3 regions of the Pedomonas sp. V897 genome follow, and region 1 is predicted to be linked to each of the others. Evidence: riboswitches for the same ligand, from Rfam matches in the RefSeq annotation. Region 1 holds a riboswitch; each other region holds the start of a gene.
The links. A riboswitch is a leader RNA that binds a small molecule or an ion and turns the genes downstream of it on or off. The one in region 1 is predicted to bind cobalamin.

Region 2: it holds a riboswitch for cobalamin, as region 1 does, so the genes downstream of both, ACSJJU_RS10625 (DUF1636 domain-containing protein) here and ACSJJU_RS06135 (TonB-dependent receptor plug domain-containing protein) in region 1, are expected to answer to the same signal.
Region 3: it holds a riboswitch for cobalamin, as region 1 does, so the genes downstream of both, ACSJJU_RS10560 (TonB-dependent receptor plug domain-containing protein) here and ACSJJU_RS06135 (TonB-dependent receptor plug domain-containing protein) in region 1, are expected to answer to the same signal.

What each region holds. Positions count from the first base shown of each region.
Region 1 covers NZ_JBPPGG010000002.1:849-10,522, reverse strand. Annotated here, with positions in the region: gene ACSJJU_RS06150 (hypothetical protein) at 1-184, opposite strand, end outside; gene ACSJJU_RS06145 (hypothetical protein) at 304-1,002, opposite strand; gene ACSJJU_RS06140 (hypothetical protein) at 1,167-1,331, opposite strand; gene ACSJJU_RS06135 (TonB-dependent receptor plug domain-containing protein) at 1,485-3,386, opposite strand; cobalamin riboswitch at 3,557-3,755, opposite strand; gene ACSJJU_RS06130 (hypothetical protein) at 4,028-4,426, shown strand; gene ACSJJU_RS06125 (GGDEF domain-containing protein) at 4,580-5,746, shown strand; gene ACSJJU_RS06120 (hypothetical protein) at 6,079-6,234, opposite strand; gene ACSJJU_RS06115 (hypothetical protein) at 6,173-6,589, opposite strand; gene ACSJJU_RS06110 (glycoside hydrolase family 108 protein) at 6,586-7,143, opposite strand; gene ACSJJU_RS06105 (hypothetical protein) at 7,254-7,604, opposite strand; gene ACSJJU_RS06100 (hypothetical protein) at 7,668-9,380, opposite strand; gene ACSJJU_RS06095 (hypothetical protein) at 9,396-9,674, opposite strand, start outside.
Region 2 covers NZ_JBPPGG010000003.1:381,219-391,416, forward strand. Annotated here, with positions in the region: gene ACSJJU_RS10600 (ABC transporter substrate-binding protein) at 1-544, opposite strand, end outside; gene ACSJJU_RS10605 (FecCD family ABC transporter permease) at 605-1,609, shown strand; gene ACSJJU_RS10610 (ABC transporter ATP-binding protein) at 1,606-2,382, shown strand; gene ACSJJU_RS10615 (glutamine amidotransferase) at 2,398-3,099, opposite strand; gene ACSJJU_RS10620 (LysR family transcriptional regulator) at 3,211-4,122, shown strand; cobalamin riboswitch at 4,207-4,395, shown strand; gene ACSJJU_RS10625 (DUF1636 domain-containing protein) at 4,541-4,948, shown strand; gene cobT (nicotinate-nucleotide--dimethylbenzimidazole phosphoribosyltransferase) at 4,945-5,988, shown strand; gene ACSJJU_RS10635 (histidine phosphatase family protein) at 5,985-6,602, shown strand; gene cobS (adenosylcobinamide-GDP ribazoletransferase) at 6,599-7,375, shown strand; gene ACSJJU_RS10645 (cobyric acid synthase) at 7,343-8,827, opposite strand; gene cbiB (adenosylcobinamide-phosphate synthase CbiB) at 8,815-9,765, opposite strand; gene ACSJJU_RS10655 (threonine-phosphate decarboxylase) at 9,762-10,198, opposite strand, start outside.
Region 3 covers NZ_JBPPGG010000003.1:361,688-371,885, forward strand. Annotated here, with positions in the region: gene ACSJJU_RS10520 (PEP-CTERM sorting domain-containing protein) at 249-890, shown strand; partial or broken gene ACSJJU_RS10525 (hypothetical protein) at 1,231-1,425, opposite strand; gene ACSJJU_RS10530 (PepSY-associated TM helix domain-containing protein) at 1,665-3,230, opposite strand; gene ACSJJU_RS10535 (hypothetical protein) at 3,227-3,517, opposite strand; gene ACSJJU_RS10540 (hypothetical protein) at 3,514-3,786, opposite strand; gene ACSJJU_RS10545 (alpha/beta hydrolase) at 3,783-4,604, opposite strand; gene ACSJJU_RS10550 (TonB-dependent siderophore receptor) at 4,598-6,805, opposite strand; gene ACSJJU_RS10555 (hypothetical protein) at 7,359-7,877, shown strand; cobalamin riboswitch at 8,016-8,265, shown strand; gene ACSJJU_RS10560 (TonB-dependent receptor plug domain-containing protein) at 8,472-10,198, shown strand, end outside.

The sequences.
Region 1 (9,674 bases):
GCTGTACCCGGGGGCCGTCCACCACCATCGACACCGGATCGCTGGCCGGGAAGGACTCCTCGATCGCCTCGTCCAGCGCCTCGTCGGTCCGCTGCTCCTGCGCCGCGCCGCATGCCTTGTCCTGCGTCTCCTGCTCGGATTGTTTCTTGTTCGGGTCGGCGGACGAAGGGGTCATGTTCTGCATTGTGTTACTCCATCCTCAAAACCGGAACGGCTCCGGGGCCCTGCCCCGCGCGCTCCGCTCCTATTGAGGAAACCCGCCACCGGCGCCTTCTGTTCCGCTGTTCCGGCGGCAGCGGCGTCTCAGCGCCCCTCGACCGTCACCGTCCCGGTCAGGCTGAGGCGCCCGGAGGCCACATCCATCACCCGCACGCACAGAACGGGCGGCGTCAGATCGCTGCTGACGAGCATGGTGGCGGTAATGCCGTCGTAGCGAAGCAAGGCGGGGTCTGCGAACAGGCGGCGCGGCACCTGCACCTCGACCGTCGTGCCGCTGAGGGTAGCCGGGAAGTTGGGCACAGTGGTGAGCACAGGCAGCGCCCCCGGGCTGGCGGGCGGCCCCTCCTCGATCCTGAGGCCGAACGGGCCGCAGCCCTTGCCCGGCGCGGCAACAAACCAGTGCGGGTGCCAGCCGCCCGAGAGCTGCTGGTTGCCCACTGTCTCCACCAGATCCGGGTGGCTGACGAGGCCGAGGACGAGAAGCCCCCGCCCATGCGGAAAACCGCCCACGGCGGAATCGGCGCTTGTCGGCCACAGGTAGGCGAACATCTGGCTCCCGCCCAGCTGACCCGTGGGACCGGGCCTGCGCACGCCCGCCTCACCGCGCAGGGTCATGCGGAAACGCACCACGTCCGTGCCGGCCCGCACTTCCACCGAGCGGATATCGAAGGAGGGATCAATTACCTGATTGTCGGGCGACGTCAGTGCATCCCCGAGGGCAACCCCGCCGAGACCGAGGCCCGTCAACAGGATTGCAACGGTCGCGAAGCGGTTGGCATGCATGACGGTCCCCCTTTCCTTTCGTCAATAAAACGAAAAAGAGACGCGATTGCTCCACAGGACACTTGCCGGTCCTGTCGGGGGCCGGAACAGGGATACGGGGCGGCGCGGCCACCCCGTATCCTGTCACGACAACAGACCGTGCCGCCTGTGCGGCGCGGCCCGGTCTACTCCTGCTGGTTCCGGTCCTGCTTCTGGCGCTGTTGCTGCTGACGTTGCGGTTGCTGGCGCTGCTGCTGTTGCTGCTGCCGTCCGCCGCGCTGCTGCTGATTGCTCTGATCTTTCTGGCGTTGATCTTGCTGGCGTTGATCATCCTGGCGCTGGTTTGCCATTGGTCATCTCCATGTTTCAGCCACGCCCCCAAGCGGTCAACGGCAGCGGGTGAAACATGTTCCGCGCACGCCTCTCGCAGAAAAAAACGGGGCGGAGGGACACTGTCCCCCCGCCCGGGATGGACCGCCCAGCGGTCCGGCCCTGATTTCGCGTCAGTAGCGGGCGCGCAGACCAAGATACACGCCGCGCCCCAAGGTGCCGTAGCCGCGGATCACCTCGTAATCCACGTCGAACAGGTTATCGATGCGGCCATAGACCTCGAGCCCCGGCGTCAGGGCATGGCTCGCCCGCACATCGACCAGCGTGTAGCCATCGAGCCGGTTGGCGTTGCCGGGGGAGTCGTAGCTGTCGCCGACCATCACGAGGCTGGCGGAAAAATTCGTCCGCGCGGTCGCCGCCCAGTTCACCGAGGTCTGGAAAATGTCTCGCGCCCGGCGGGCGAGATCGGTGTCCGTCACCCTGTTCAGCGGCTCGAGCCAGGTATAGTTGGCCTTGATGACCAGCGCGTCGACGGGCTGCAACAAAAGGCCCAGCTCCACGCCCTTGAACGAGGCGCGCCCCACGTTGTCGTAGTAGCCGTAGCGGCCGGGGCCGCACATCAGGTCGCCCCCGGTGCACGGCACATAGTCGATCTGGTTCTTCAGCTTCTGCTCGAACCAGGTGGCACTGACCCGGATGCGCCCGTCCACGAAGCCCTGATCGAACCCCGCTTCCCAGCCGTCGCTGGTCTCCGCCTCGAGGTCCGCGTTTCCATAGGCGCTGTAGACCTGATAGAGGCTCGGGGCCTTGAAGCCCTCGCCCCAGTTGGCGCGCAGCAGCGTATCGCTCTCCTCGATCTGGTAGGCCCCGGCCACGCGGAAGGTGGTGTGCGCACCGAAGGTGTCGTGATCATCACGGCGCACGCCCGCCGTCAGGGTGAGGCGTTCGAACAGCGTGGTCTGGCCCTGGGCATAGACGCTGTGCGTATCCACATCCGCCTTGAGCGGCTCCAGATCCCACTGGCCGATGTTGCGGATTTTCTGCTTTTCCGTCTCCGCCCCGAACGTCAGCTCCGTTGATGCGCCGGCGCGCAAGGTTCCCTGATATTCGAAGCGGCGGATCTGACCGCGCGTGTCGTTGGTCTGGATCTCCGTCTCGAAATCCGCGCGGTCGTTGCGGCTGTAGCCCACGGCGAAACGGTTGGACAAGGCGCCGCCGAAGGCATCCACGGTCAGGCCCGCATAGCCCGAGAACAGTTCGCTTCGGTTGCGGTTGTCCATGTCGGCGAAGGTATAGAGCGGCGGCGGGAAGCCATCGTATTCGGCGCGCCCGCGATTGTAGAGCCCCTTGAGGTCGAGGCGCACATTCTCCGCCAGCCTTGCCCCCAGGCTGCCCAGCACGGCCCAGTTGCGGTAGCCGTCCTTCTCGGTGTTGCCGTCTTTCTTGTCGGCGGCAGAGATACCGTCCGTGTCGTAGACGCTGGCGGTGAGCGATCCGGTCAACGCCTCGCTGCCGCCGGAGACGGTGCCCGCCGCGCGCCAGCTGTCAAAGCTGCCGCCCTCGACCTGCGCCTCCGCATGGAGACCGGGCTGGCCCGCCGTGGTGATGATGTTGACGACGCCGCCGATGGCATGGCTGCCGTAGAGGGTCGACTGCGGCCCGCGCAGCACTTCCACCCGCTCGATGCCGGTGGTCACGAGGTCGCTGATGTAGGCCGTGGCCGCCGGGGTCGAGGGATCGTTGATGCGCACGCCGTCGATCAGCACCACCGTCTGCTCGCCGCCGACGCCGCGGATGAACAGGCTCGTCTGCGCGCCCGGGCCGCCGCTGCGCACCACGGTGACACCGGGGATCTCGCGCAGTGCGTCGGTCAGCATGGCCTTCTGGGTGGCCCGAATATCCTCGGCAGTGAGGACGGAGACCGACGTGCCGGTGAGCGCCAGCGGCTGTTCGGTGCGGGTCGCAGAGACGATGATCTGACCGAGGGGATTGATCGGTTCCTCGGCATATGCGGCCGACGCGGCGATGCAGGCAGCGGCAGCGGTGGACAGAAACAATACAGGACGGGGCGACATGACATACCTCCCAAACCGTCATCTTCAGTCTGTCAGGGAGGCTGCTGCCGGACCGGCACAGGCGCGCGGCCATTGTCCCGGCCGCATTCCGGAAACCCGGCGCCGCAACCCTGACGGTTGATGTCGCCGTTCCGGAAGAACCCGTCGCACACCGCTCATCCCGGCAGCATGCAAGGCGACGACAACAGGCAGGTCTCCTGGCTTCCGGGTCGTCGCGTGCGCCTTCTGCCTTCCCAGTTTCCCAGTGGCTTCGTCAAAGGCGGCGCTCGCCGGTTACAGTTGCGGGGACAGCCGTGGACTGGAGGGCAAGCCCTCGCACCACGTTCCCTTTTAATCCCCTCTCGGGGAGCCTGTTGCGGGCCCGAGGGCTAGTCTCCGGCGCACGGATCGTCAAGAGGCTCCTTGCCGGCAGCGGCGCGCCTAAGACCTCACCATGCTGGACTTTTCCCGTCAGCGCGCCAGATTGCGGAAAAGACAAGAACAACCAAAGAAGGATCGCCGTGCCTGATGTCCGTACCGGCGCACGCCAAGCCCCCGCTCACGCCCCTTCTCTCTCCGATCACCGGCCCCACCCCTGTTCCGCCAGTGCCTCTCCGGCCGATGGCGCGCCCGATGAGCCGTCATCGGAAGAGGACAGACCCATGACGTCCGGTGACGACGAAGATGCGCCGGTTTTTGCGCTGGTGAAGGAAAGCGGCATCGATGGCACCCGGCGCGCGCTGTATGTGGTGGTGGAATCGACACGGGGAGAGACGTTCCGGCTGGATTTCACCCCCGGCTGCGTGCCGCTGACCGTCGCGGCCCTGTCGGCGGAACTGGGGTTTCTGCAACGCCGCCGCGCGGGCAGCGCGCCCGAGCCGGTGCAGCCGATCATCGCGGAATCCTGCCAGCTGGGAGAGACCGCCGACGGAACGCCCCTCCTGCTGGCCACGATGGAAGGCGGCGGCGAATTGCCCTTGCAGTTGAGCCTGTCCGACCTTACCCAACTCGCCCGGGACATCGCCGCCTACACCCTCAGGAAAGACCGGCCGGATCGCTGATCCCGGGTCTGCGTCAATGCGCCGCCAGACATCGCCACAGGAATGCCTTGCCCCCCTGGCATTCCCTTTACTCCTCTGGTTTAACTTGCCAGAAGCAATCTTGCTGGAAGAATCGAAACCTGGACCATGTCCCTCCACCCCCCGACCTTTTTCATGGCCGCCCTGCTTGTGCTGGGCCTCATCAGCGGGCTGCTGGCGCTGGCATGGCTCCAGAACCGTGAGGTCAAGGCGCTGGCCTGGTGGAGTCTCTCCTTCCTGCTGGCGGCGGCCGGCTTTGCGGGCATGTTGATCGGTGGGGAAAGCGTGCGCAACCCGGTGCGGGAAGTGTCCAACGCCGTCATTCTCGTCGGCTATGGCCTGTCGTTCATGGCGTGCCGGCAGTTCAACCAGCGCCCGACACGCCTTTGGGTGGTCTTCGGCGGCAGCCTGATATGGCTGTTCTGCTGCTGGGGGATCGACCTGGATGCACCGGCGCGGATGAAAATGGCCGCCCTGCTGTGCGGCGTCTACACCTTCGCCATGGCGTACGAGCTTTGGTTCGGCGCACCCATGCGCCTGCTCGCCCAGCGGGCCGCCGCGCTGCTGTGCGTGTTGCATGGCCTCTATTTCGCGCTCCGCTTCATCGGCGGGCCGGCGCTGCTGCGCTCCATCCCCTCGGTCGAGAATGTGGACAGCACCTGGATCCTGCTGCTGTCCGTCGAGACCCTGGTCTACGCCACGAGTTTCAGCTTCCTGCTCGTCTCCATGGCGAAGGAGCAGATCGAGGCCCGCCATCGGCAGGCAGCCCTGCAGGACCCCCTGACCGGCATCGCCAACCGCCGGGCCTTCAAGGAAGGGGCCGAGCGCCGCCTGCGCGCCAATCAGCAGGCAGGGCGCACCAGCAGCATCCTGTTGATGGATCTGGACCACTTCAAGGCCATCAACGACAAGTACGGCCACGACGGGGGCGATCAGGTTCTGACGGGCTTCACCGCGCTGGTGAGCAGCCTGCTGGAGCCGGACGATCTGTTCTGCCGCATGGGCGGCGAGGAGTTCGCCTTATTCCTGTCCGACACGTCGACGGATCATGCCGTCGATGTGGCGGAGTCGATCCGCGCCCTGCTCGCGGTGCGCGGCTTGCGCCTGAATGAGGGGTTCATTCCCGCCACGGTCAGCATCGGCGTGGTGAGCAGCCGGGACCCCCACGCCACGTTGCGCACCCTGCTGACCCGCGCCGACGAGGCCCTCTATGCCGCCAAGGCGGGCGGCCGCAACCGGGTCGAAGTCCACAAGAGCAGCGTGCTGGACGTCGTGCTGGCATCAGACCGGGGCGCGGCCTGACGCCCGCCACTAACGGCGCGCGAACGCCGCCAGCCTGAAACGGCAGGGGGCAATTCCTCAAAACGGAATTCTGGCACTCAAATCGGATGTCTGGGAGAGCGGGGAAAATCGCTGCCGGGATTTTCGCAGAATTCTGCAGTGGTGGCGACCCCTACGGGATTCGAACCCGTGTTCCTACCGTGAAAGGCGAAAACCAAAGCATTTCAAGGCAATTTACCCTTTGTTCTTGGTCCGTTCATGCCAATACGATTCAATGAGTTGCAAGAATGGGGGTAACGAATCGTCCGCCTGTCTAATGGCGACTGATCTGGGCCGCGCGCCGGCTCCGGCCATCAATCGTTGCCCGGCCACGCCTCCACCGCCAGCCGTCGGCGACTGTCGCAGTCATCGTAGGCCTCGGCCACGGAGATCACCCACGCCACCACCTCACCGGCCGTCGCCGGGGCCTCCGGCAGAGGCGGGCACGGCTGAGCCGCCCGGGCTGGCACCGGCGGCAATGCTGGAATTGGCTGCCTCGATGGCCCGGCGCATGAGGTCGCGGCCAGCATCGTCAATGCACTCAGTAGCAGCGGCAGGTGTCTGGACATATCGGATGACCTCCCGTTCGATGGGGACAAAGACACGCTCGCGCTCGATGTCACGCTGGGCGGCCGCCTCGGTCGCGGCATCGTGGCGCTCCCGGAACTCCAGCTGGCGCTCCTGCTGGTCCTTCTGCCACTCGGCCCGCTCGGCCAGCACGCCGCGCTCGTAGGCCGCCGATTCGAGACGGGCGAACAGGAGCCAGACGGCCCCGACGGCTCCGGCCAGCGCCAGAGCCTTGCCCCACCACGGCAGCGCCATCATGCCAGCGCCCCCACCTGGCCGACGCGCGTGCGCAGCCAGCCGTAGACGAACGCCTCGTTGGCCGGCCGCCGCTCCGCCAGATCGATGTACCGCTCCCCCTTGAGACAGCGCAGGGCGGTCAGGAGTACCGCCTCGCCCTCTCGGCCCCGGATGCGCAGGTAGGCCTGCAGGGCGCCGAGCGTCGCAGGGCCGATCTGGCCGTCCATCTTGAGGTCAGCATAGTCCGTCTGCTGCCGATTGAGGGCGTTCAGCGCCCGCTGGAGCATCTGCGCCGCAATGGCGGTCCCCATGTTCACGCCGGTATCGAACAGCTCCTCGGCCACCAGCTCGGAGAGCGCGGCCACCCGGTCGAACCGGGGCTTGACCCAGTACCGCTGACAGTAGATGCGGATGGCCTCGGAGCGCGGCATCGACCGCATGGGGCCAGTGTAGCCCTCGTCGCGCGCCACCGCCGCCGTGATACCCCAGATCGTCTCGCCGCCTCGGTCAGCCGGGTGGTTAACGTACCCTCCCTCGCGCCCGATCAGGCGCTCGATCATCGCGTCAACGCTCATGCCGCCCTCCTCTCAGGCACCGGTGGCAGTCCACGCCATGCCTCCACGCCCTGACCAGCGCCACCGCTGACACCAACCCGAACCCCAACCCCAGAATGATGATGACCGGCTCAACCATTCGGCGTCTCCTCCAGCCCTAGCCGCCGGCGCGCCAGCACCTCGATACCGTGGAGGAAAAACGCTGTACCCAGCGCGCCGAGCAGCATGCTCGCCAGCACGATGCCCTCGACAGGCCATTCTCGCAGCCGCCCGACCGTGACCGCCAGCACGGCATAGGCGGGCAGCGCCATGATCTCGGAGATCGCCAGCCACCGGCGCCGCCGCTCCCACGCTTCCCGGGCGCCGGGATCGTCCGGGGGCTCGGGCGAGACGCGGAACAGGACGTAGCCGCACCGGGCGCCGAGGCCCGCCAGGCTGCTGCCGAGGGCGAACAGCCAAAGAATGAGGTCGTCGCGCGTCATGGCGCTCCTTTCAGGCATAAAAAAGCGCCCGGGGGCGCGTGGGTCGGGAACGGGTGGCTGGGGTCAGCTGATCATCACCGCCACCCAGGCGCGGCCATCCTCCAAGATCTTCCAGACCTTGCCGACGGTGCGGGGCCCGGGGGCGTCAACGGGCACGCCGATGATGCCGCCGTCCGGCCCCGGCGCGGCATCGATGTACTGGCCGGGCGTTGCGCCGAGGACATTGCAAGGCACCTGGCCAGAGAAAGCGATTCGGTCCCATTTGACGCGCTCGGCCTCGAGGCGCGCCTCGAAGTCGGCAAGATCGGCCTCATACTGCTGCATGGCTGTAGCGTGAGCCGCGCGGGCGGCTTCAATGGCGGCGGCATGGCTCTCTTGTGCCGCCTGCCACGCCGCCATCTTGGCTTCATAATCGGGATCGTTATCGGCCGGGCGCTCGGGGCCGGTGTATGCGGGCAGATCAAGCGCCGGTTGATCGGGGCGTGGTCCAACAGTCCTCGACCACGTATCATTGCCCACGTACGCCGGATTGGTGGATTTGATGACGAAAGTATGAGCATCGTCGAAGCGATCAGTCAGAAGACCATCGGCGTTAATTCCGCAGATCGCGCCGGGGTTAAGGACAGAGCAATACCACGCTTTGAGGACGTACTCGGCATAGTCCGCGCCGGACGCGTTAATGGTGCCCGCAGCATTGATTGACCGGCCCGTGGTCGTGTTATTTCCGATCACCATTGCTGTTGCGGAAGCAGACCAGCTCGACCCGTCCACCTTATCGAAACCAACTCGCCCCCCCAGGACAAGGAAGCGCGTGCCCACTGCCGCGCCGGACTTATCAATGTAGTGAGTGCTCCCGCTCGGCACCCCCACCAGGAGGTTGCCGTTGGCATCAAGCACTATCCCATTCGAAAAAGATGCCCCATCCGCTGGACCGTGGCCGAGGCGCATTGCACCACCAGTCGGCACTGAGATGTAAGCGTCCGAGCCAGCGGACGCATATAGCGCGAGATGTGAGGTGTTAGATTTAACCAGCAATTGGCTGGCGGTGTTGGTGCCTCCCACCTGCAAGCGGCGGTCGCCAGCACCATCAAATGTGCTCGTCCCAATGCCCATACCGTTGGAAGTCACCGTGACAATGCGCTGACCACCGATTTCAAATGGAAGCACCTGCCCCGCCGCACGGCTGAGCACCTGGTTGAGGGTGGCGCCGACCGCATCTCCGCCCTGCAGCACAGCCAGTTTCTCGCCCCCGGTCAGTGGGCCCGGCGGTGCGCTCGCCAGGAGCGAAAGAACGTCCCGCGCCGCCAGGCCGACCGCCGCCCCCCCTTGCAGCGCGGCCACCTTCTCGTCCCCGGCCAGCGTGCCGGGCGGCGCACTCGCCAGGAGCGCCATAACATCATCCGGCGACAGGTCCTCCGCAGCACCCGACCCGCTCTTGCGCCCCTTGATCGTCCCGGCGGCCGCCGCCGCCCAGGCATCGCGGCCGGTCTGGTAGTGCGTGACCAGCGTCGATACCTGCTCGTACAGCAGCCGCAGGGCGCCGGTGCTCCCGGTCGGCTGAATCGCATAGGGCTGCCCCGTCGCCGTCGGGCCCTGGTAGTCGGTCGCCAGCGTAAAGGTGGTCTCCGAGGAGATCGCCGCGATCTCATACGGCGCGGCGTCCGGGCCCCAGAAGGTATCACCGGGGAAGATATTCGTCAGAGCATTGCCGCCGGTCAGGGTAACAGCGGGCGAGCCGTTGGTGACCCCAACGGTGCCAGTGCGATACCACGCCATGATTGTCTCCGCAGATCAGTCGTAGTCAGTGACGTCCACCACCAGGAACTGGTAGTTCGGCTGGGTCAGGTCGTAGCGCTGGGTGCCCTGCGAGCCCGCCGTAAAATCCCACATCTTCAGGTGCACGCCCTGGAGGGTATAATCGTCCACGTTTCGGAGACCGCAGACGACGTTTGCGGTCTCGATGAACCCGCCGCCGGCGTCCCGCAGATACCGGTACCCCGCCCAGCGGCAGCAGATGAAAGCGACCCGCTTGCTGGACGGGTAGGTCCATGTCTTCGCAGTGAACGAGGC
Region 2 (10,198 bases), on a different contig from region 1:
AATAAGCTGCCACACGCCCCCGGCCCGCCGGGTGAATATCTGCAAGGCTCGCCTCCATTTGGCGGATGAGCGCCTCGCCGCGTTCGGTATGGCCGACAGCGGAAGCAACATCCCGGATTTGTGCCTTGATGTCCTCGTAGCTGTTTGCCGTATGGACAGGCTGTATCGGAATGTTCTGCGCCGCCACATGCGCGGCAACGCCCACGCGCCGCTGGCTGGAGGCAATCACGAGATCCGGTTTCAGTTTCAGCACTTCCTCAACCGTTCCGCCCGTGTACGGCAAGGCCGCTGCCTCCCGGCTGACCGCCGACATGACCGGATCCCGGGCAAATCGCGTCAGGGCTGCAATCTGCCCTTTGTCCGCCAGCGCGACGAGGTACTGATCCGCACACATGTTGAGCGAGACGATGCGCGCAGGCGCGGCCTGCGCCACGGTCGCCGAAAATACAAGGGCATGGAGCGCAACGCTACACATCGCCCAGACCCTCCATCCCTGCTTCATGTTCGCACCAACCCCGGATAAATCCTGACTGGCTGCCGACATGAGACATTTCCACCCGGGACACAAGTGTGACGGGACGACCGATCGAAGCCGAGGTCATTTGTGAAGACGCCAGAAAACGAAACATCGCGGAAAAATCTGATAAGCCTGCTCTTGATCCTGATTGCAGGAACGGCGGCAACCTCTCTGTTGTTTGGTCCCGTCAATCTCTCCTTTGGCGAACTCTGGGCCGCACTTCTGGCCAAGGGCGATCCGGTTGACCAGATTATTCTCTGGCAACTGCGCCTGCCGCGCACGGTGCTGGCGTTGCTGGTTGGCGGCATGCTGGGCCTCGCCGGTGCGGTCCTGCAGGGATATCTGCGCAATCCTTTGGCCGAACCCTCCGTGCTTGGCGTTTCCAATGCGGCAGCGCTCGGGGCCGTCATCGCCCTTTATTTCGGGCTGGCGGAGCTGAATGATTTCCTCCTGCCGCTCCTGTCGATTGCCGGCGGGCTTGGCGCGCTGGCACTCCTGTTCGGACTGGCCGCCCGCCGCGACACGATCCTCAGCCTCATCCTCGGCGGCATCGCCATCGGCACGCTGGCAGGCGCGGCCATCAGCCTTGCGCTCAATCTGTCGCCCAATCCATTTGCCGCCATGGAAATCACCACTTGGCTGCTCGGATCCCTTGAGAACCGCTCCCTCACCCATATCTGGATTGCCCTTCCCTGCATTCTGTTCGGCGCAGGGCTGCTGCTGCGCACAGGTCCGGCCCTTGATGCCTTGTCGCTCGGCGAAGACTGCGCCGTCAGCCTTGGCGTTGATCTTCGGCGTTTGCGCCTTTTCATCGGCATCGGCGTTGCGCTTGGCGTGGGCGGTGCGGTTGCCGTCTCAGGCGCCATCGGCTTCATCGGCCTGATCGTGCCGCATCTGGTCCGCCCGCTGACCAGCCGCAATCCATCGGCAGTTCTGCTGCCCTCGTTTCTGGGCGGTGCTGCGCTGCTGACCGGAGCCGATGTGCTGGTGCGGCTGATCCCTTCCACCAATGAGTTGAAGTTGGGAGTCGTCACCGCATTTCTCGGTATCCCTGTGTTCGTCTACCAGCTGCTGCGGGAGCGTCGGATATGAACGGGTTGCGCATACACTCGCTTGAGGTGCAATTGGGCAACCGGCTGGCTCTCAGCGATATAAAGGCCGAGTTTTTGCCGGGCCGCCTCCATGCCATTCTCGGCCCCAATGGCGCGGGCAAATCGACCCTGCTGCGGGCGCTTGTTGGAATCGAACCTGCTATCCGCAGCGAGATCTTTCTGGACGGCCAGCCCTTGAGCGCCCTCTCGCGCCGCCAGCGCGCCCAAAGCATGGCCTATCTGCCGCAAAGTCCGGTGGTGCATTGGGGCATGACCGCACGGCGCGTCGTGGCATTGGGACGCCTGCCCTACACCCATGGCCACACGCGCCTCAGCGGCGGGGATGAGGACGCCATCACCCGCGCCATGACGGAAACGGATACGCTTGGCTTTGCGAACCGGCCGATCGACCAGCTTTCAGGCGGTGAGCGTGCCCGCGTGCTGCTGGCCCGCGCCCTGGCGGTCGAGGCACCGATCCTGCTTGCCGACGAGCCGCTCGCCGCTTTGGATCCTGGGCACCAGATCGATGTGATGCGCTTGCTGCTGGATCAGGCGCGACGCGGCAAGACAGTCATCACGGTGCTGCACGATCTGACGCTGGCCAGCCGCTACTGCGACACGGTGCTGGTGTTGGACAATGGCCGCGTAGCAGGCGCGGGAGCGTCCGATATCGTGCTAACACCAGAGCTGCTCGCCCGCGTTTACGGCATCACTGCGCTGCGCCAAACGGAGGACGGGCGGACTATTCTCTATCCGAGGGGTCGTGCGGGTTGATGGAGAAGACGCAAGTCATCCGGCGTTGCCGCGTCTGAGAACATACTCTGCGAACAAACGGAGCAAACGGGCCGCCTCTGGCGTGTCAGGCGCATCTTCCGGATACGCCCCCGGGGCGAGACGGGCCTGATAAGCCTGAATAGCCGTGGCGGAAAACTCCGGATGGAATTGCACGCCCCAGGCGCAATCGCCAAAGCGAAACGCCTGACACGGCTCCTGCGAACTCCAGGCAAGGCGGACCGCACCCGGCGGCAGAGCAAGGACGGACTGCTCATGCACCACATGGGCGGGAAACACCTGCGGCATGTGTTGGAACAGCGGATCGGATTGCCCGACTTCCAGCTGATGCACCATAATGGTTCCCAACTCCCGCCCGTCAGCCCGGTATCCCACAACGCCGCCAAGCGCATGGGCAAGCAATTGGTGCCCAAAGCAGATGCCAAGCACCGGAACCCTGGCCTCCACGCAGCGGAGCAGCCATTGGCCGAGTTGCTCGCTCCACGGTGCCCTGTCGCTGACCATGGCATGCGACCCTGTCACCACCACGCCGGCAACCGAGGCCGGCTCTGGCAAGTCAGGCGCTTCGCGCGCATCCACATGCGAGACATCGCACGTCAGGCCCAGACCTTCAGCAATCCAGTCATGAAAATCACCGATCCGGGTACGTAGGTCTGCAAAGGTCTCGCCAGCGCGAACGATGATAAGGGCTCTGGACATGGCAACGCTCCTGACAGGGCCGATCAGACAGGTCGAACAGGCCTCTTGCGCCAGGATAGCAAACCTGAAAAGAAGCAATAATCGCCGCCGAACTGCAAAGACTTGTTCCTCATGCGCATAAATCATGATGTCGCGCTGTTGCCCGATATGGCCCTGTTCGCCCAAGTGGTGGAGGCGAGCAGTTTCTCCGAAGTCGCCAGAAAGCGCGGCATGACACCCTCTGCCGTCAGCCGCTCGATCGCGCGGCTTGAGCGCGCCACCGGCACCCGCCTGCTGCATCGCACAACCCGAAAGCTGAGCCTGAGCGAAGCGGGCACAGAGATGTACCAGCATTGCCGCGACATGCTGGATGCCGCCCGCTCGGCTTTGCAGGTCGCGCACCAGCGCGAGATGCGACCTGCCGGAAAACTGCGCGTGAGCAGTCCGCGTGCCCTTGGGCGCTTTTTTGTCCATCCCCACATCGCCCCGTTTCTGCGCACCTATCCAGACGTTGATGTCGAGCTGCGGCTGGATGACCGCCCTCTCGACCTTTATGATGGCGATATTGACCTGGCGTTTCGGGTGACGGATGATCCGCCGGCCAGTCTGATGGGCCGCAAGCTGTTCCGGATCGAACATGTCATCTGTGCAACGCCGGCCTATCTCGACCAACACGGCCGCCCACAGCACCCTCGAGACCTGAAAGGTCATAGCTGCATTGCCTTAAGTCGGGCCGTTGACGACTCCCGCTGGCGATTCACCCGGGCCGGCAAGACGATCAGCGTGGATATTGAGGGTCGTTATACAGTCAATCACGCCGGTGTCCGGCTTGATGCGGTCTTGAGCGGGATAGGCTTCGGCAGCCTGTCGTTCTTCATGGCCAGGGACGCGTTAGAAGCAGGCCTGATCGAACAGGTATTGCCCGCCTGGGCCTTCAAGACCAACTATCACGGCGACGTCTGGTTGCTGTATCCGCCGACCCGCTATCTCCCTGCCAAAGCGCGATGCTTTATCGACTTCATTGCTGAGCGCCTTCAGGCCTGACCTTCGCAAGAAAACCCAACCGGCCTGCCGCACAAATCCGCGTAGAACGGCCAAACGGGTTGACGGCAAAGCGGCAATATTCATATGACCCCACGTGCAACAGGTTTCCCCTTTGGGGAATGAAAACGGGAACGGGGTGTAAATCCCCGGCTGTCCCTGCAACTGTGAGCGGCGAGTCTGCGGTCATGAAGCCATTGGGAATTTCTCCCGAGAAGGCGACCGGCACGGCGATGACCCGCAAGCCAGGAGACCTGCCTGTTGTCGTCGTCTATCGGCCGGCCAGGGACTGCCGGACGAACGGGACCTCCCCGCATGACGGCATGAGCGCCCTTTGACCTGCTGCCACGTGCAGCAGCGCGAGGGGCATCTGTTGTGAACCATGGCCTGCGCTCTCCCGCAGGCCGACGGGAGAGGCAATATGCTCACCCCAGTTGATGATGTGGCGGCCGTTGTCGTGTGCAACACCTGCCGCTTCGCCAAGGATCAGCCATCCGACGCTGCTGGCCGCCGCGGCGGGCGGGTGCTGGCAGACACCTTGCGCGGCGTCCAGCAAACACGTCCCGAATACGCCGCTGTCGCCATTCAGGAAATGCCCTGCCTGTTCGCCTGCAGCGAGCATTGCACCGTGCATCTGCGGGCGCCGGGCAAGATCGGCTATGTGCTTGGGCGCTTCAACCCAACGGCCGAGGATGCCGCCGCCATTCTCGACTATGCCGTCCGCTACGCCGCCAGCCCCGAGGGCGTGGTGCCCTACAAGGACTGGCCCGAAGGCGTCAAAGGCCATTTCATCACCCGCATGCCTCCAGCCGGATTTGTTGCAGAATGACCCTGTTTCCTGATCGCGCCGCGTTCGACGCCGCGCTGGCCGCGCTTCCTGAACCGGCTGCAATGGCCATTGAGAGCGCGCGTGCGCACCAGAAAAGTCTGTGCAAGCCGGAAGGCTCGCTCGGACGTCTTGAAGACATCGCCGTGTTCATGGCGGGCTGGCAGGGAACGCCGCACCCCAGGCTGCGCCGCGGCCAGACCATCGTCTTTGCCGGCAATCATGGCATTGCACGCTATGGCGTCAGCGCCTTTCCGCCCGAACTCACCTGCGGCATGGTCGAGAACTTCGAGCGCGGCGGTGCTGCCATCAATGCGCTCTCCTTGACGGCAGGGCTCGACTTTAAGGTGGTGGCGCTCGACCTTGACCGCCCGACGAGCGACTTCACCACCGGCCCTGCCATGAGCGAATCCGAGACGCTGGCTGCGCTGTCGGCAGGCGCTGCGGCGGTTGAGGACGATCTCGACCTGCTCGTCATCGGCGAGATGGGCATCGCCAATACCACTACCGCCGCCGCGCTCGCCTGTCTGGTTTATGGAGGCGAACCGGCCGAATGGGTCGGGCGTGGCACCGGCATCGACACGGCAGGTGTTGCGCGCAAGACCGACGTGGTCGAGCGGGCCATGGCAGTGCATCGCGAGACGCCGCGCACGGCGCTCGACCTGCTGGCGGCAGTGGGCGGACGCGAACTGGCCGCCATGGCGGGCGCTGTGCTGGGCGCGCGGCTGAAGCGCATTCCGGTCGTTCTCGACGGCTTCATCTGCTGCACCTCGATCGCGCCGCTGGTTATGCAGAATTCTGACATTCTTCATCACTGCATTGCCGGGCACCAGTCGGAGGAGCCGGGGCATGGCCGGGTGCTGAAACACTTTGGTCTGTCGCCCCTCCTGCGCCTGAACATGCGGCTGGGCGAGGCGAGCGGCGCTGCTGTTGCGACTCTCCTGATCCGAGCAGCGCTCGCCACGCATACGCAAATGGCAACCATCGAGGAGGCCCTCGCCGGTGCTGCGCCGCGCCCGCGGGTTGCCGAGCCGGCCGAATGACCGCAGCGCCATCCGGTGCCTGTTCTCCCTGGCCGCTCTGGCTGCTGCGCCATGGCACGCCGGTTGAAACCGGTGTGCTGCTCGGCTGGACCGACGTCCCCCTGTCCGGCAAGGGGGCGCAGGCGGCCGAGGCGCAAGCCGGGCGGCTGGCGCAACAGGGCATCCAGCGGATCATCACATCCGACCTGACCCGGTGCCGGGAAACGGCAGCGGTCGTGGGAAAGCACCTTGGCCTGCCGGTGATGGACGATGTGCGCTGGCGCGAGGTGAACTTCGGCCTGTGGGACGGGATGGCCCCCAACGCGCTCCCGCAGGACAGCCTCTCACGGTTCCAGACGGACCCGGACCTCCACCCGCCGCCTGGCGGGGAGCGCTGGCAGGATTTACGACTGCGCGTGGGCGAAGCACTGGAGGCGTTGGAGCCGCAGGCGACGCTTATTGTTGCTCACGGCGGCAGCATGAGGGCCGCGCTTTCGATCCTCCTCGACTGGCCGCTCGATCACTGCTGGGCAGTTGATCTGCCCTATGGGATTCTGGTCCGCCTTAACCTGTGGGAGACGTGCCCGCGCACCGCCCAGCTGACCGGGCTTTTTCGGGTGGAGGATGGGCTGTGACAGCAAGTGCCCCGACAAGTACGGGTATCAAGCTTCATCTGAAGCAGGCGATGCTGGCCATTCAGTTCATGACGCGCGTGCCCCTGCCCGCGCTTGACGTCTCCGCCGCTGATTTTCAGGCGGCCATCCGCTGGTTTCCGCTGGCGGGTCTCGTCGTCGGCAGCGCCGTCGCCCTCGCCTTTACACTGGGAAATCTCATCAGCCCGTGGCTCGCCGCCCTTGCAGGCGTTGCCGCATGGGTGTGGGTGACAGGCGCGCTCCATCTGGATGGCCTTGGCGATCTGGTGGACGGCCTGGCGGCAAGCCATGGCGACCCAGACAAGCTGCGCGCCGTCATGAAGGATCCGCATATCGGCAGCCTCGGGGTCAGCGCTTTGGTCCTGCAACTGCTGGCCAAGACGATCCTGCTGCACGAGGTGGCGCTTGCCCCGTACCCGCACGCCGCCATGCTGATGGCGGTGTTGCTCATCCCGGCCCTGGCCAGGATCGGGCCGCTGCTGTGGACGCTGTGGCTTCCGCCCCTGCACGCAGGCCTCGGCTCAACGTTTCGCGCAGGCGCAGGCCCGCTCTGCCTTGCGCTCTGGACCATCGGGCTCCTGGCGCCAGCCCTTCTCATCGCGCCCGCACTTTGGGCAACCGTGGGGCTGCTCGTACTCTGGGGCGTCTGGCTTAAACGCAAGCTGGGCGGCGTTTCGGGCGACTGCCACGGCGCAGGCATCGAACTGTGCGAGACCGGACTGTTACTTGCCCTGATAATTGCCAGCACGCTCTGACAGCGCAATCAGCGCGTCTACGTCCACATGCTGTTCAAGCCTTTCGGCAATGGCATCAAGCGCTTCATCCACCACAGCTGCGTGATCCGCCCCGCCTGCAACAGGACTGCCCCCAAGCAGCCGCACCCATGCGCTGCGCTGCGCGGCCTTGTTGAACAGCCCATGCACATAGGTCCCCATGATCCGCCCGTTTGCGGACATGGCGCCATCCGGCCTGCCATCCTCCAGCAGCGCCATCGGCCGCGCGGTGTCAGGGCCAATGGTCGTGCCGATGTGCATCTCGTAGCCATCAAACGCCGCATCAAGCGCCGTGCCCGCAACGGTGCGCAGCGCCTTGACACCAGCCAGCACCGTATCGACCGCCAAGAGCCCAAGTCCATTGACCTCGCCCGCCGGACCTTCGACACCGCTCGGATCAGCGATGGTGCGGCCCAGCATCTGGTATCCGCCGCAGATGCCCAGCACGCGCCCGCCGCGCCGCACATGAGCCAGGAGGTCGATATCCCAGCCTTCGGCCCGCAGGAATTCAAGGTCGGCAATCGTCGCCTTGGATCCGGCCAGCACCACAAGGTCTGCATCAACGGGCAGCGGTGTGCCGGGGCGGATCATCCGCACCTCTACGCCCTCGGTCTGGGCCAAGGGATCAAGGTCATCAAAGTTGGAGAGACGCGGCGTGATCGGACAGGCGATGACGAGCGGCTTGTCCTCGGCCACCGTTACCGGCGCGCGCTCCAGCACCACCGCATCTTCACTCGGCAGCCGGGCGACCTCGGCCAGCCATGGCACCACCCCGAAGCCGCACCAGCCGGACAGCGCCTCAATCTGGCGGTAGCCATCCTCGAACAGGGCGGGGTCGCCCCGGAACTTGTTGATGAGGAAACCCGCGATCATCCGAGCATCGGCCGGATCGATAACCGTCTTCGTGCCGACGATCGAGGCGATAACTCCGCCCCGGTCGATATCGCCCACCAGAACAACCGGCACGTCGGCGGCGCGGGCAAACCCCATGTTGGCGATGTCCCCTGCGCGCAGGTTAATCTCGGCGGGCGAGCCTGCGCCTTCCACAACGACAATGTCAGCCGACACCTGCAACCGCGCATAGCTGGCCATCACGTCGTTCAGCAAAGCGGCGCGCGCTTCCCGATAATTGCCCGCGCGCAAACGTCCGCGCACCCGGCCATGCACCACAAGCTGGGAGGTGCGATCCGCCTGCGGCTTGAGCAACACCGGGTTCATTTCGACTGTCGGCAGCACCCGGCAGGCTTGCGCCTGCAATGCCTGCGCCCGGCCGATCTCGCCGCCATCGACCGTCACGGCCGCATTGTTCGACATGTTCTGCGGCTTGAAGGGGAGAACCTTGAGGCCGCGATTGACCAGCGCCCGGCAGAGCCCGGCCACCAGCACCGACTTGCCCACATCCGAGCCTGTGCCCTGAAACATCACAGCAGCCATGCCAGCCCTCCGATCAGAACCACCGCCAAGCCGCAGGCCCGGCGATACAGCCGCAGCGCGGCATCAATATCCTGGCTCCCCAGATCCGCACGACCACTGCCGATCCAGGGCTTTGCGTGGCGCACGCCATCATAGACCACCGGGCCTGCAAGTTTGAGATCGAGCGCCCCGGCCATTGCCGCCTCCGGCCAGCCGGCGTTGGGCGAGGCATGATTGCGGCTATCCCGCCACATCACCCGCCAGCCACGGCCTGCGGCCAGACACACCAGAACCCCTGCCAGCCGCGCCGGAATGTAGTTTGCAACATCATCCAGACGCGCTGCCGTCCAGCCGAACGCGCGCCAGCGCAGCTCCTTGTGCCCAATGAGGCTGTCCGCCGTATTCAGCGCCTTGTAAACCCACAGCCCCGGCAGGCCCGCCACCGTCAACCAGAACAGCGGGGCCATGACGCCGTCGCAAAAACTCTCGGCCAGGCTCTCAACCGCCGCGCGGGCAACGCCCGGCGCATCCAGTGTTTCCGGATCGCGCCCGACGATCATGCCGACTGCTCTGCGCGCTCCCTCAAGGTCACCTGCAGCCAGCGCACGGGCAACCGGCACCACATGATCGTGCAGGCTCCGCACCGCCAGCCCCGGCCAGGCCAGCACGGCAACACCAAGCCAAGCCCAGCCGCCGAGGAAATTCACGAGTAACAACTGGATCAGCCAGGCTGCACCACCTGCACCGCCCAGGAGGATAGCAACGCAAAGCACCCCCAGCCCTCGCCGCGCTCCGTCAGTCAAATCCGTGCGGTTCCACGCCGTCTCGCAGCCAGTGATCAGCCGAGCGAATAACCCGACCGGATGGCCGATGCGCCGGTAGAGCCAGTCCGGCCAGCCAAGGCTCGCGTCGATCAAAAACGCCGCGACAGCCACCAGTGGCAGAGACAGACCCGTCATGCCGTCCGCCAGACCGTCAGAGCGGCCTCAAGCCGCGCATAGTCTGCCGCGCTGGCAGGCAGGCCGAGACGCAACCAGCGGGGATTGTAGCTGAACGGACGGGTGAGAATGCCATAACCGGCCAGATGCTCGAAGAGCCTTATGGCCCCGCCACGCTCCTCATCCACCTCAACCAGCTGAAACAGGGGACTGTTCCCCTGCGGATGCAACCCATGGCCTTGAAGCAGCGCCTTCAGGCGGGACGCCTCCTCTTGGAGTCGATCCCGCTCCTGCGCCTGCCATGCCGCATCCGCGTAGGCGCGACACCCTATCTCAACAGCAGCGGCATTGACGGGCCAGCTGCCGAGCAATGCCTTCATTTGGATCACAATGTCTCGTGGCCCGATCAGGAACCCCAGCCGCAGCCCCGGCAGCCCGAAGAACTTGCCGAAGG
Region 3 (10,198 bases), on a different contig from region 1:
ATGGGCCCGCGGCTTGTCCGTCAAGAGTGGATCACTGTCGAAATTTCTTACGGACGCGGAACATCCATGGCGTCTGCAGCCCTGGCTCCCGGCCGGTAACGATATGAATATATTACAAACATTTTATTTGGCGCGGCTAATTGTTTGTGGCGGCACGGTTTTTGCCTCGGGCCACGTCGAGAGGCCTCTGGATTCGATTGCGCAATGAATGGGGCTGATCAGGGTTCGAACTACAGGGGATAATCAACATGAGTATTAAAAAACACCTGCGCGCAGCCGTGACGGCAGCGTTCTGTGCCGTGATGCCGGCTGCCGGAGCCCTGGCCGCTCCATACAGCGGTTCGGTGGAGGTCACTGAATACTGCGACTTGGGAATTTGCTGGCCGACGGCAGGCAGCTTCTCCCTCCAGCTGACCGGGACCCCGACCGCTGCTGTTGGTCCCGGCACCCTGACCGTCGAGTGGTATGGAGAATCCGACCAAGTTATAGAGTGGCTTCTCATTTCCATCGAAGGCATCTCGCTGGGGCGGCTGGCCAATGGCGACCCGTCGGACGACCGATTTGGGGGTGTCGGCAATCACGGCCCGGATGGGTGGGACATGATGTATGACGAAGGCGTAGACCCGTTGATCTCCGTGACAGCCACGCTGACCGAAGCTGAACTTCTCGCCATCCTGAGTGATGGTGTCGTCAATTTCTTTGGCGTTTTCGGCTATGACGTCGACGATTACGGCGTCGGCGAATATGTGCGCCTGACGCTTCGTTTCGAAGCGCCGGAGGCCGCGTCTGTGCCGGAGCCGGGCAGGCTTGCGCTGACCGGGATTGCCCTGGCAGGGTGCGCCTTTGCCCGCCGTCGCCGCGCAAAGGCATCGGCCGGTATGGAGCGCTGACGGTCTGGAAAGGGCAGCCGAACGCGGCCGTGTGGCCGCCTTTACCGCAAACAAGAACAGCCCCGGCTTTATGCGCCGGGGCTGTTTTGCATCGGTGGTTGCGGTTACTGGATTTGCTGTTTTTTGGAATTGAGCTGGGGGCCGGATTTACCGCTCGCTTTGCTCGCGTTGACCTTCGGCGCTGACGCGCCTTGGTCCGAACCGGTCGGCTCATTCACCGAGCCCTCACGTCCAAAAACGCCAAAAGCCAGCCCTTGGGGCTGGCTTTTATCGTTTTGGTTGCGGGGGCCGGATTTGACCTATGTCGAACAAGGCTCAGACTACCTGCTGGCTAAACAGATCAATGGCAAATCAGGCGGCTTTGTGCCTGCAGAGAAGCTGGAAGTAGCACGTTGTCGATGGCCCATACCGTTCCCTGATCTCGAACCCGGCAGCCCCCCGAGCGGAACGGCCAAAGAATACCATTGACCACCCGACGCCCATCGATCCGCGGAACTCCCCGCAGTTTATTGGGAAGCAAGGGCGCGATAATCGACCACTCCTTGTCCGCCTGCGCATATCAACGTCGTGCCATCAACCTCTCCAGTCCTAAAGGAGCATGAATCACGTCCCGGCTCCAGCTTAACCTATCCCGGTCCAATGGTATTCTTACGTACACGGCCAATGACGAGGACCTACCAACTTCGTTGCGCTGTTACCGGGAACCCCAGAATGCGGAAACTGCACTCACGCAGCCGTGAGTGCAGCCTAATCCCCGCCGCTGAACAATCTGGTTTATGGGCTCGCTGTCTGCCGTGACCAGACGCTGTCACGCGGACCATGCTTGCTACGCCGCGCGGCAGGCACAAGCGACACCATCAACGCGGCTGCCAACGTGATGGCAACGGCATCGACAATCGGCAGAACCGGTGGGTGAGAGTTCATGGTCAGCAGGGTGGCAGCGGGAATGCACAGCATGGCGACAATGCAGCCAACCGTCAGTTCAAGGCTTGCGCGCGGCGCGCCGCGCAGCAAAGCCCAGCCGACAAAGACGAGAAAGACCGCGTAATAAATGGCGCTGTGCATCCCCTCGGTAGCGCCAAGGCCCAGCGGCTTTGCGGCGGCAACCGTCACCGAAATGCCGGCCATGCAGCCCAGCGGCACGCCGATGGTCAGAGCCGCGAGCATCCGGGTGGATCTGGTTTGCTCCGGCAAGCCATCCTTGCGCTCACGCTTGCGGCGCGATTCCACCCACAGCAGATTGCCGGTGTAGAACAGGAAAGCCCCGGCCAGCCCCATGAGGAAATAGGACCAGCGGATCGGCGTGCCGCCATAGCTGCCGAAATGCAGGGCGAAGAAGCTGGCGATCGTTGCGCCCCAGCCATCCTGATGGCCCGGCATATAATCCGTTGACGTGAACGCGCCGCTTGCCGGGTCCAGCTCCACCAGGCCGAAGGTCGGCCCGCGCAGGCCATAACGCGGATCGCGGCCCGTAACGCGCAGCGACGGCTGCTCGGCACGATCCACGCCATAGGAAATCTGCTGCACTGTGAAGCCCGGCGCCTGCTCCGCAACCCGGCGCAGCACCTCCGTTGGCGCCAGCGTCTGGCCTCCGGCTTCAGGCGGCGCGACACTGACCGGCGGGCGGCGATCTTTCCCGCCGAACAGCGCGCCTTGTGCATCATAAAATTGGTCATGGAAGGCAAAGACGATGGCCGTCAGTGCCATGATGAGATGGAACGGCAGGCTGAACAACCCGAGCACGTTATGAACATCCAGCCACATGCGCTTGACGTTCTTGCCGATGCGCAGCGCGAACAGATCGCTCACAAGGCTCGGCAGCAGCACGATCAGGCCGGACACAATCGCAATGGTATAGAGCAGCGCGATCGCGCCCATGATCGGCATGGAAATCTCATGCTCGAACGGCAAGCCCACCTGTTGATGCAGCACATCCACGAACTGCGCGACCGGTGACGGGCCTTCGCGCTCCACCTGCAAGCCGCCGTCCGGCGCGAGCGAGGCATAAAATGTCTCGCGCGGTGCATGGCCATCGCCGCCCGGGGTTCTGACTTCCCACGACATGCGAGCTGGTCGATCGGGACCGGTTTCGACGTGGATATCATAGTCCGTCGCGGCTTCAGGGTGGGCGGCAATGACCTTGGCGACCAGTTCGTCCGTGCGGTCCAGCGGCGGCGGTGGAGCCAGCCGCGTCGGGGCCGAGGCCCAGCGCTGAAGCGGCTCCTCGAACATGGTGATCGCCCCGGCATAGAAGGCGATGAACAGGGCAAGACCGGAGATGATGCCGACCCAGCCGTGAATTTCCTTGTACATCTTGACGATGTCGGTGCGGATTTTCATAGCGCGATTCCCCCCAGCGCCCACAAGGCTCCCCACAGCAGAAGGTTGGCGAGCCCAAGCCAGCCCCAAGCACGCGCGGGCGACCCGAACAGGAAACAGAAGCTCAGGATGAGGCCCCAGATCGGCGAGATCATCCACATGGAGAACTGACCCTTGAGGGAGAAGAATGCTTCCTCCACGCCATTGGCCAGCTTGAACAGGCCAGACAGCCCGAGGGCAAGGAGAAACCCGAGGATCAGTCCCGCGCTCGACTTCCCCAACCAGTCCTGGCTCGACAGCGGTTTCATTCGCCAGCCTCCGTTGACGAACGCAGCCAGGCAATGCCTAGCGGCACCACCGTCCACACCAGCATGGCCAGCGTTAATGCAATAAAAACCGCCGTGGCCGGACCTGCCCATTGCAGCAGCAGGACGAGCCCTTGCGCAAAGGCGGCAACGCCGAGATACGCAAGCCCCGAGACCCACCGTCTGACGCGGGTCAACTTCTGGTTTGGCGAGGCTGCATAAAGCAGCAACGCCGCGACGCAGACAAACAGCCCTCCCATCCAGGCGATCATTCGGACCTCTCCCCTCCAAAGGCCAGGCGCACGATATCCATCATCGCGGCCAGCATGGTGGTTCCATGCGTGTGCCCCTCAAGCAGACCGAACCGCGCGTCAGCACCGCCTTCCCGCAGTTCAGCCGCCAAATGCTCCCCGTGCTCAAGAACCCCGTTGGCCGGGCCCCCTTCGCGCGAACCGGCAAGGATTACGGTCCTGGCCGTCGCCGGCCGCTCGCGCGGCAGCGCCTTGCCATCTGCAAACCACAGCGACGGGCTGATCGCCGCATAGGCATCGAAGTTCCCGTGACGGCGCAGGTCATACAGTGCGAGAATACCGCCAAAGCTGTGCCCCGCCAGCGTCTCGCGTGCCGTGTTGATCGGCCAGCGTGCGGCAATGTGCGGGCGCACCTTTGTCTCGATGAAAGACAGGAAGGCTTCGGCTCCGCCGGTTTTCTGGCCATGCGCTGGCCGTCCTTCCGGAATGGCATAGCCCGGCACGGCAGGCGTATAGTCCAGAATGCGCCGCGCAATCGGCCCGGAATCGATGGCCACGATCAGCCCATGCTTCAGCGCTTCCCTCGGGTGCCCACGGGTGAGACGCCGCGCAGTCTGCACAGCGAGGGCGAAGTTGTCCTCGCCATCCAGCATCCACAGCACCGGCCAGCCCGCGGCGGGTGGCTCGCCCTCCGGCCAGGCCACCAGCACGCGGTAAACGTGTCCATCCCCTGCCGCCATCTCGATGACGTCGGATCGCGGCAACTCCCATGGCGCAGCCCAGGCAGGCTGCGCCATCAGCAGCAGGACTGAGAGAAAAAGGCCCGCCAGCCTTACCACTTGTATTGCACCCGCGCCGTCACGCTGCGGCCCTGACCGTAGTAGCAGGCCGCAACCCCCGTGCAGGTCGCCACATAGCGCTTGTCGGCAATGTTGCGCCCGTTGATCGAAACGGACATACCCGAAAGCGACGGGTTCAGAGCGCCAAGGTCATACCGCACGAACAGATCGAACAGCGTGTAGTCGGGGATCTTCAGCGTATTGTTGCTGTCGCCGTAGCTCTTGCCGGTGTAGCGGATGCCGCCGCCGAACCCGAGTCCGGTCAGCGGCCCGGAGGTCAGGCTCTGGTTAAGGAACAGCGAGGCCATCCAGTCCGGCACCTGCGGCAGTTCCTTGCCCTGCTGCTCGGGCGTGGTGGTCTTGGTCACCTTGCTGTCGCTGTGGGTCAGCGTTGCAATGACAGCCATGCCCCACGGCAGGCTGGCCTTGCCTTCCAGTTCGATGCCGCGAATACGTCCCTCGCCGGTCTGCACGAGGCAGGTCGAAGTGCCGCACAGCGTCCCGTTGGGATCGGGCGTCGTCATGTTCTGCTGGGTGATCTGGTAGCCGCCCAGCGTCACGTAAATGTTGTTGCCCCGCTGGAATCGGATACCCGCTTCGTACTGCTGGCCCGTTGTCGGATCAAACGGCTCGCCGTTGAGGCTGGACGACAGATCGGTCACCTGCGGCTGGAAGCTCTCGGCATAGCTGAAATACGGGGCAAGGCCATTGTCGAACAGGTAAACCGCGCCTGCGCGCCACGTAAAGGCATCGCTCTTGGTGATGAAGCGCTCACCAGTAACCGGATTATAGGTATTGTCCTTCGCCCAGTCCTGACGGCCGCCGATGGTCATGCGCAGATTTCCAACCTCGATCTGGTCCTGCACATAGACGCCGGACTGGCGGCTGACCGTTTCCTTATAGATCTGCGGGCTCAGGTTGTCCTTATAGGTGGCAGAGCCCCGCGGCACCGGGTTGAAGAAGTCGAGCAACGGCAGCACCTGCGAACCTGCCACCAGATCCCGATAATGCTCCCAATCCGTGTGGAAATAGTCGAAGCCGCCCAGCAGCGTGTGCTGTACCGCACCGGTCGAGAATTTCGCCTCCAGCTGGGTGTCGGTTGCAAAGCCGTCGCTTTCGCCCACGCCCTGCACTGCGCGCCGGCCGATCGTCTGCCCCGGAATGCAGCCGACAATGTTGGCCGGGCACGTGGTCAGCGTATTTCCTGACAGCACCACGACGCGATACAGCGTCTCCAGATGCGTGTAGCGCGTGTTGTTGCGAAGCGTGATGTTCTCGCCAAACCGGTGGGACAGGAACGAGCCGATCAGGAACTGATCCCGGTCGAAGTCATTCCAGTCGGGCTCGCCAAGGTTGTCATCGTTGGCGATATAGCGGCCGTTGGTCGGTCTCAGCGTGCCGAGTTCCGGCATGAACTGGAATGTCGAGCCGCCTTCATCGCGCTGATACTGGGCCAGCATGGTCCAGGTTGTGTTGTCGCCTGGCGTCCATGTGACAGATGGCGAGACATAATAACGGCCGATCTTCACATCCTTGACCTGCGTATTGCCGTCACGGGCGAGCGCCACCAGCCGGACGGAGAGCGTATCGGAGACCGGGCCGCCCACATCCGCTGCCGCCTGATAATTCCACCGGCCAAGCGAGGTGGTGCCAATGCCCTGAAGCAGCACCTCCCCATGGAAGCGGTCCGTTGCCCGCTTCGTCACGATGTTGACGACGCCGCCCGGAGCCGTCTGACCATAGAGTGCACCAGAGGGGCCCTTCAGCACTTCGATCTGCTCAACCGCAAACGTATCGAAACCGGGCCGTGTCCACTGCCCGCCGGAGGGAAGGCGCAGGCCATCCACAAAGTTGTTGTTCGAGGAGAAACCGCCCGCGCCGAAGCCACGCACCGACACCTCATCGACACGGCTGTCGATGCCAAAGGCCTCAGCCTGAACGCCCGACGTGTAGCTGAGAGCGTCGGCGATTGTGGGCGAGGCCCGCAGATCGATCTCATCCCGGTTGATGACGGCGATCGACTGCGGCGATTCAATAATCGGCGTGTCGGTCTTGGTGGTGCTGGTGGCCGAGGAACGACCCGTCGCCGTGACGATGATCTCGCGGCTGCCTTGAGCCGCATCGTTATCTGCAACGTCGTTTGCAAGAGCCGGCCAGGCGACTGCCGTCATAAGGTAGAGGCTGATGGTGCGCTTGATCATGGGAACCCCCAAACATGTGTTGGAGGCAGTGCTAGTGCGAGTCGTTATCATTTGCAATACGAAAGTATCGGATCCTCTCTCCGCTTGTTTGCGGAAGGTCTGACGCCCAAACGGCTGGAAAAACAGAGAGGAAGAGTTGACCGGCCAGTTCCGGGCCGTACAGACCGCGCTCGCCGGACCCGGAGGATACGGGCATCTCCGAAGCATTTTTTACAGGAGTTGCTAGGCCGGATTTACCGACACGGCGCTGTCGCGCCTTCACATTGCGTTCGGTCGGACCTTGCCCTCCCTTCGGCTGAACCGGTCGGCTCATTTACCGTGGCCAGAACCTGGCCTGACAGCAGCTTGCTTCCGGCTATACCATCGGCAACAGAACCTCAAGCCGTTGATTATAAGACTTTTGGAGACCGCGGCGATCAACGAGATCAGTCCAATGCGGGTCCGGTTTGGCCAGAATTTGCCTTTCAAAAAAACTTGACGGGCACACACCAATCCGTCATCCCGCCTCGCTCCGCTTACCGAGGGCGGTAGACCCCAGCCCGGCCAGACGAACATGTTCAGTCAAACGACAGGACCGAACAACGAACCGGATCACGTGCGCATTCGCAGCATTGTAAGCCAAGTCCGCACGGAAACCGCTGCTGAGATATGCGTAAGCGTAGCAGGAGACCTTCCCCTCGGACTGAAGGTTCATGCCGGCGATCGCGATGCCACGCTCAAGCGACTGATGAAGCAATCCGGCGCCGTCATCGTGCGGACTGCGCGAGAGTGCGCGTTTCCCCTGGCTATGGCGAACCATGCAGAGAAACTGCGTGATGCCATCGTGCAAAAGCTTTCCGCCATCGCGCAGAAACCCTTAAGCCCGCGGCAAGTTAAAAAAATCCTGTCAATCAGCCCGGCCGAGCGGCTGCGCTGGAGCAAGGATGGCCGACTGCGCCAGTCGGGAACCGCCCAGATCCTGCGGGGCTCCACGATCCGGCTCTCCACCTATCCGCCCCAGGAAATAGAGCGGCTCCTTTCAAAACCAGAGATCATCACTGCCTGGCGACAGGTCGATTGCGAGCAACCCTGACGTGGTCTTGACTTGCCTCTCCGCCCAGCGTTCGAGCGATTTTATCGACTGTCGGGTGTTCCTCAGGCGCGCAAAACGCTGTATTGAAATTATCAAACAAGCCGCTATGAACTGAGCCTGGTTGATTCGCTTGCCGGATCAACCGCTGATCGCGCCGGTGCCCTTTGGGCATAATATGGGAATGTGGTGCGAACATACGCCGGGCAACCGACGCCTGTTCAATTCCACAGCTGTCCCTGCAACTGTAAGCGGTGAGCGAGATGGACACGCCTCTCCCGTCCAAAGGAGGGGCAGCCACTGGGCGGTGCCAAGCACCACAAGCCTGGGAAGGCCGACCATCAAGCGATGACCCGCGAGCCAGGAGACCTGCCGGCGTTAGGTCGCTCTTGCTTTGATCCAGGGGATGGTCGAGGCACGGTATTTCTCCGTCTGAGCGACGAACAAAGTGGCGGGAGCCACTGTGCGCGCGGCAGAGGGAGACAGGCGTCCTCCATTTTTCGCGTGCAATGCCGTTCGTCTATCCGCTGCTAATGGCGGAGGCTCGCGCATGTTCCCGCCGTCCCGAATCTGCTCGGACGCCGGAAGACCAGACGTATGAAATTCGTTTTCTCAACCCTGATGGCAACGACAGCCCTCAGCCTGCTTCCAACCCTTGCGCACGCGGACAGCGCGGCCGATGATGCTGGCACGATCGTGGTTTCTGCCAGCCGCCTGCCGCTTGAAGCGCGTGAGATCGGCAGCGCCTACACCGTTGTCAGCCGCGAAGACCTCAACCTTGGCCAGATCACCTTTGCCAAGGAGGTCTTTCAGGATCTGGCGGGCGTTCAGGTCACCACCGACCGCCCCGGCGATAACGTCAACATCAGCGTGCGCGGCTCGGATAACGACCAGGTTCTGTTCCTGATCGACGGCATTGAGCTTGGGGATCCCAGTTCCACCAGCACCCAGTATCAGGCCGACCACCTCATCACGGCCGACATCGAGCGTATCGAACTGCTGCGCGGCAATCAAAGCTCCCTTTATGGTTCGGACGCCATCGGCGGCGTTGTGAACATCATCACCCGCCGTGCAACGGAAGACGGCGTGCGTCTCAGCGCCCAGGGCGAATATGGCGCGCACAACACCTGGAACGGCGGCGCGTCGTTGCTCGGCAAGCACGGCAAGCTGGATTATCGCATCACCGCCACCGGCTATAGCCACGATGGCCCCTCGCTGGCCGACCCGCGAACCGGACCGGCAACGGAAAGGGATTCCTACTGGCGCTATGGCATTTCCGGCCGTACCGGCTACCAGCTCTCCGATACGGTTGAGTTGCAGGCCATCGGCTTCTGGCAGAAGGCCGATTCCGACCTCGACAACACGGGGTCTGACAACAGCAACACCGTCACCAAGACGGAGTACGCCTTTGCTGGTCAGGCGCGCTATAAAAGCCGGGATGGTCGCCTGAATGCGGATGCAACCGCAAGCCGCTATGTCGCCGAGCGCCTGTATTATGGCCCCTCCTATTCTGATGATGGCGACCTTTACCGCGGCACCAAAGACAGCGCCTCGGCCAATGTTAACTACAAGCTGAACGACGTGATCAGCCTGGCTGTCGGCGGCAATATCGAGCGTGAAAAAACCAAGCAGGTGACGCTCTACAGCGGTGACTTCTATGCTCACGTCACCACCAAATCGATCTATGGCGAGTTGGCCGTACGCCCGCTGGAAAACCTCACCTTCACGGGCGCAGCGCGCATTGATGACAATAGCCGCTTCGGCACGTTTGACACCTATCGCGTCACCGGCGCCTATGTGATCGAAGACGCGGTCGGCGGCAGCCAGATCAAGCTGCGGGCCAGCTATGGCACGGGTGCCAAAGCGCCGGGCCTCTATCAGCTGTTTGACCCGACCTATGGCAATCCGGATCTGGATGTCGAAACCAGCAAGGGCGGCGATGTCGGCATCGACTGGTCGTTCGGCGACACGGTCACGGCGCAGGTCAGCTATTTCTTCAGCCATACCCGCAATGAAATCGTCTGGGATTCCGGCGTCGGCCAGTGGGGCGGCTACACCCAGTATGGCCGCACCCGCAAGTCTGGCGTAGAGCTTGCTCTCCAACTCCGCCCGACCGACTGGCTGAGCGTTCAGCAAACATACACTTACCTGACCGCAGAAGAAGACAGCGACGAAAACGGCAGCTACTTCGACATGGGCCGCCCGAAGAACAGCGGCAGCACCATGGTCACGCTGACGCCGATCGAGGATGTGAGCGTCAGCGTGCGCGCCCGCTACCGCAGCCGCAATGCCTCCAGCTATGGCGGTGCGACCGACGGTTACAC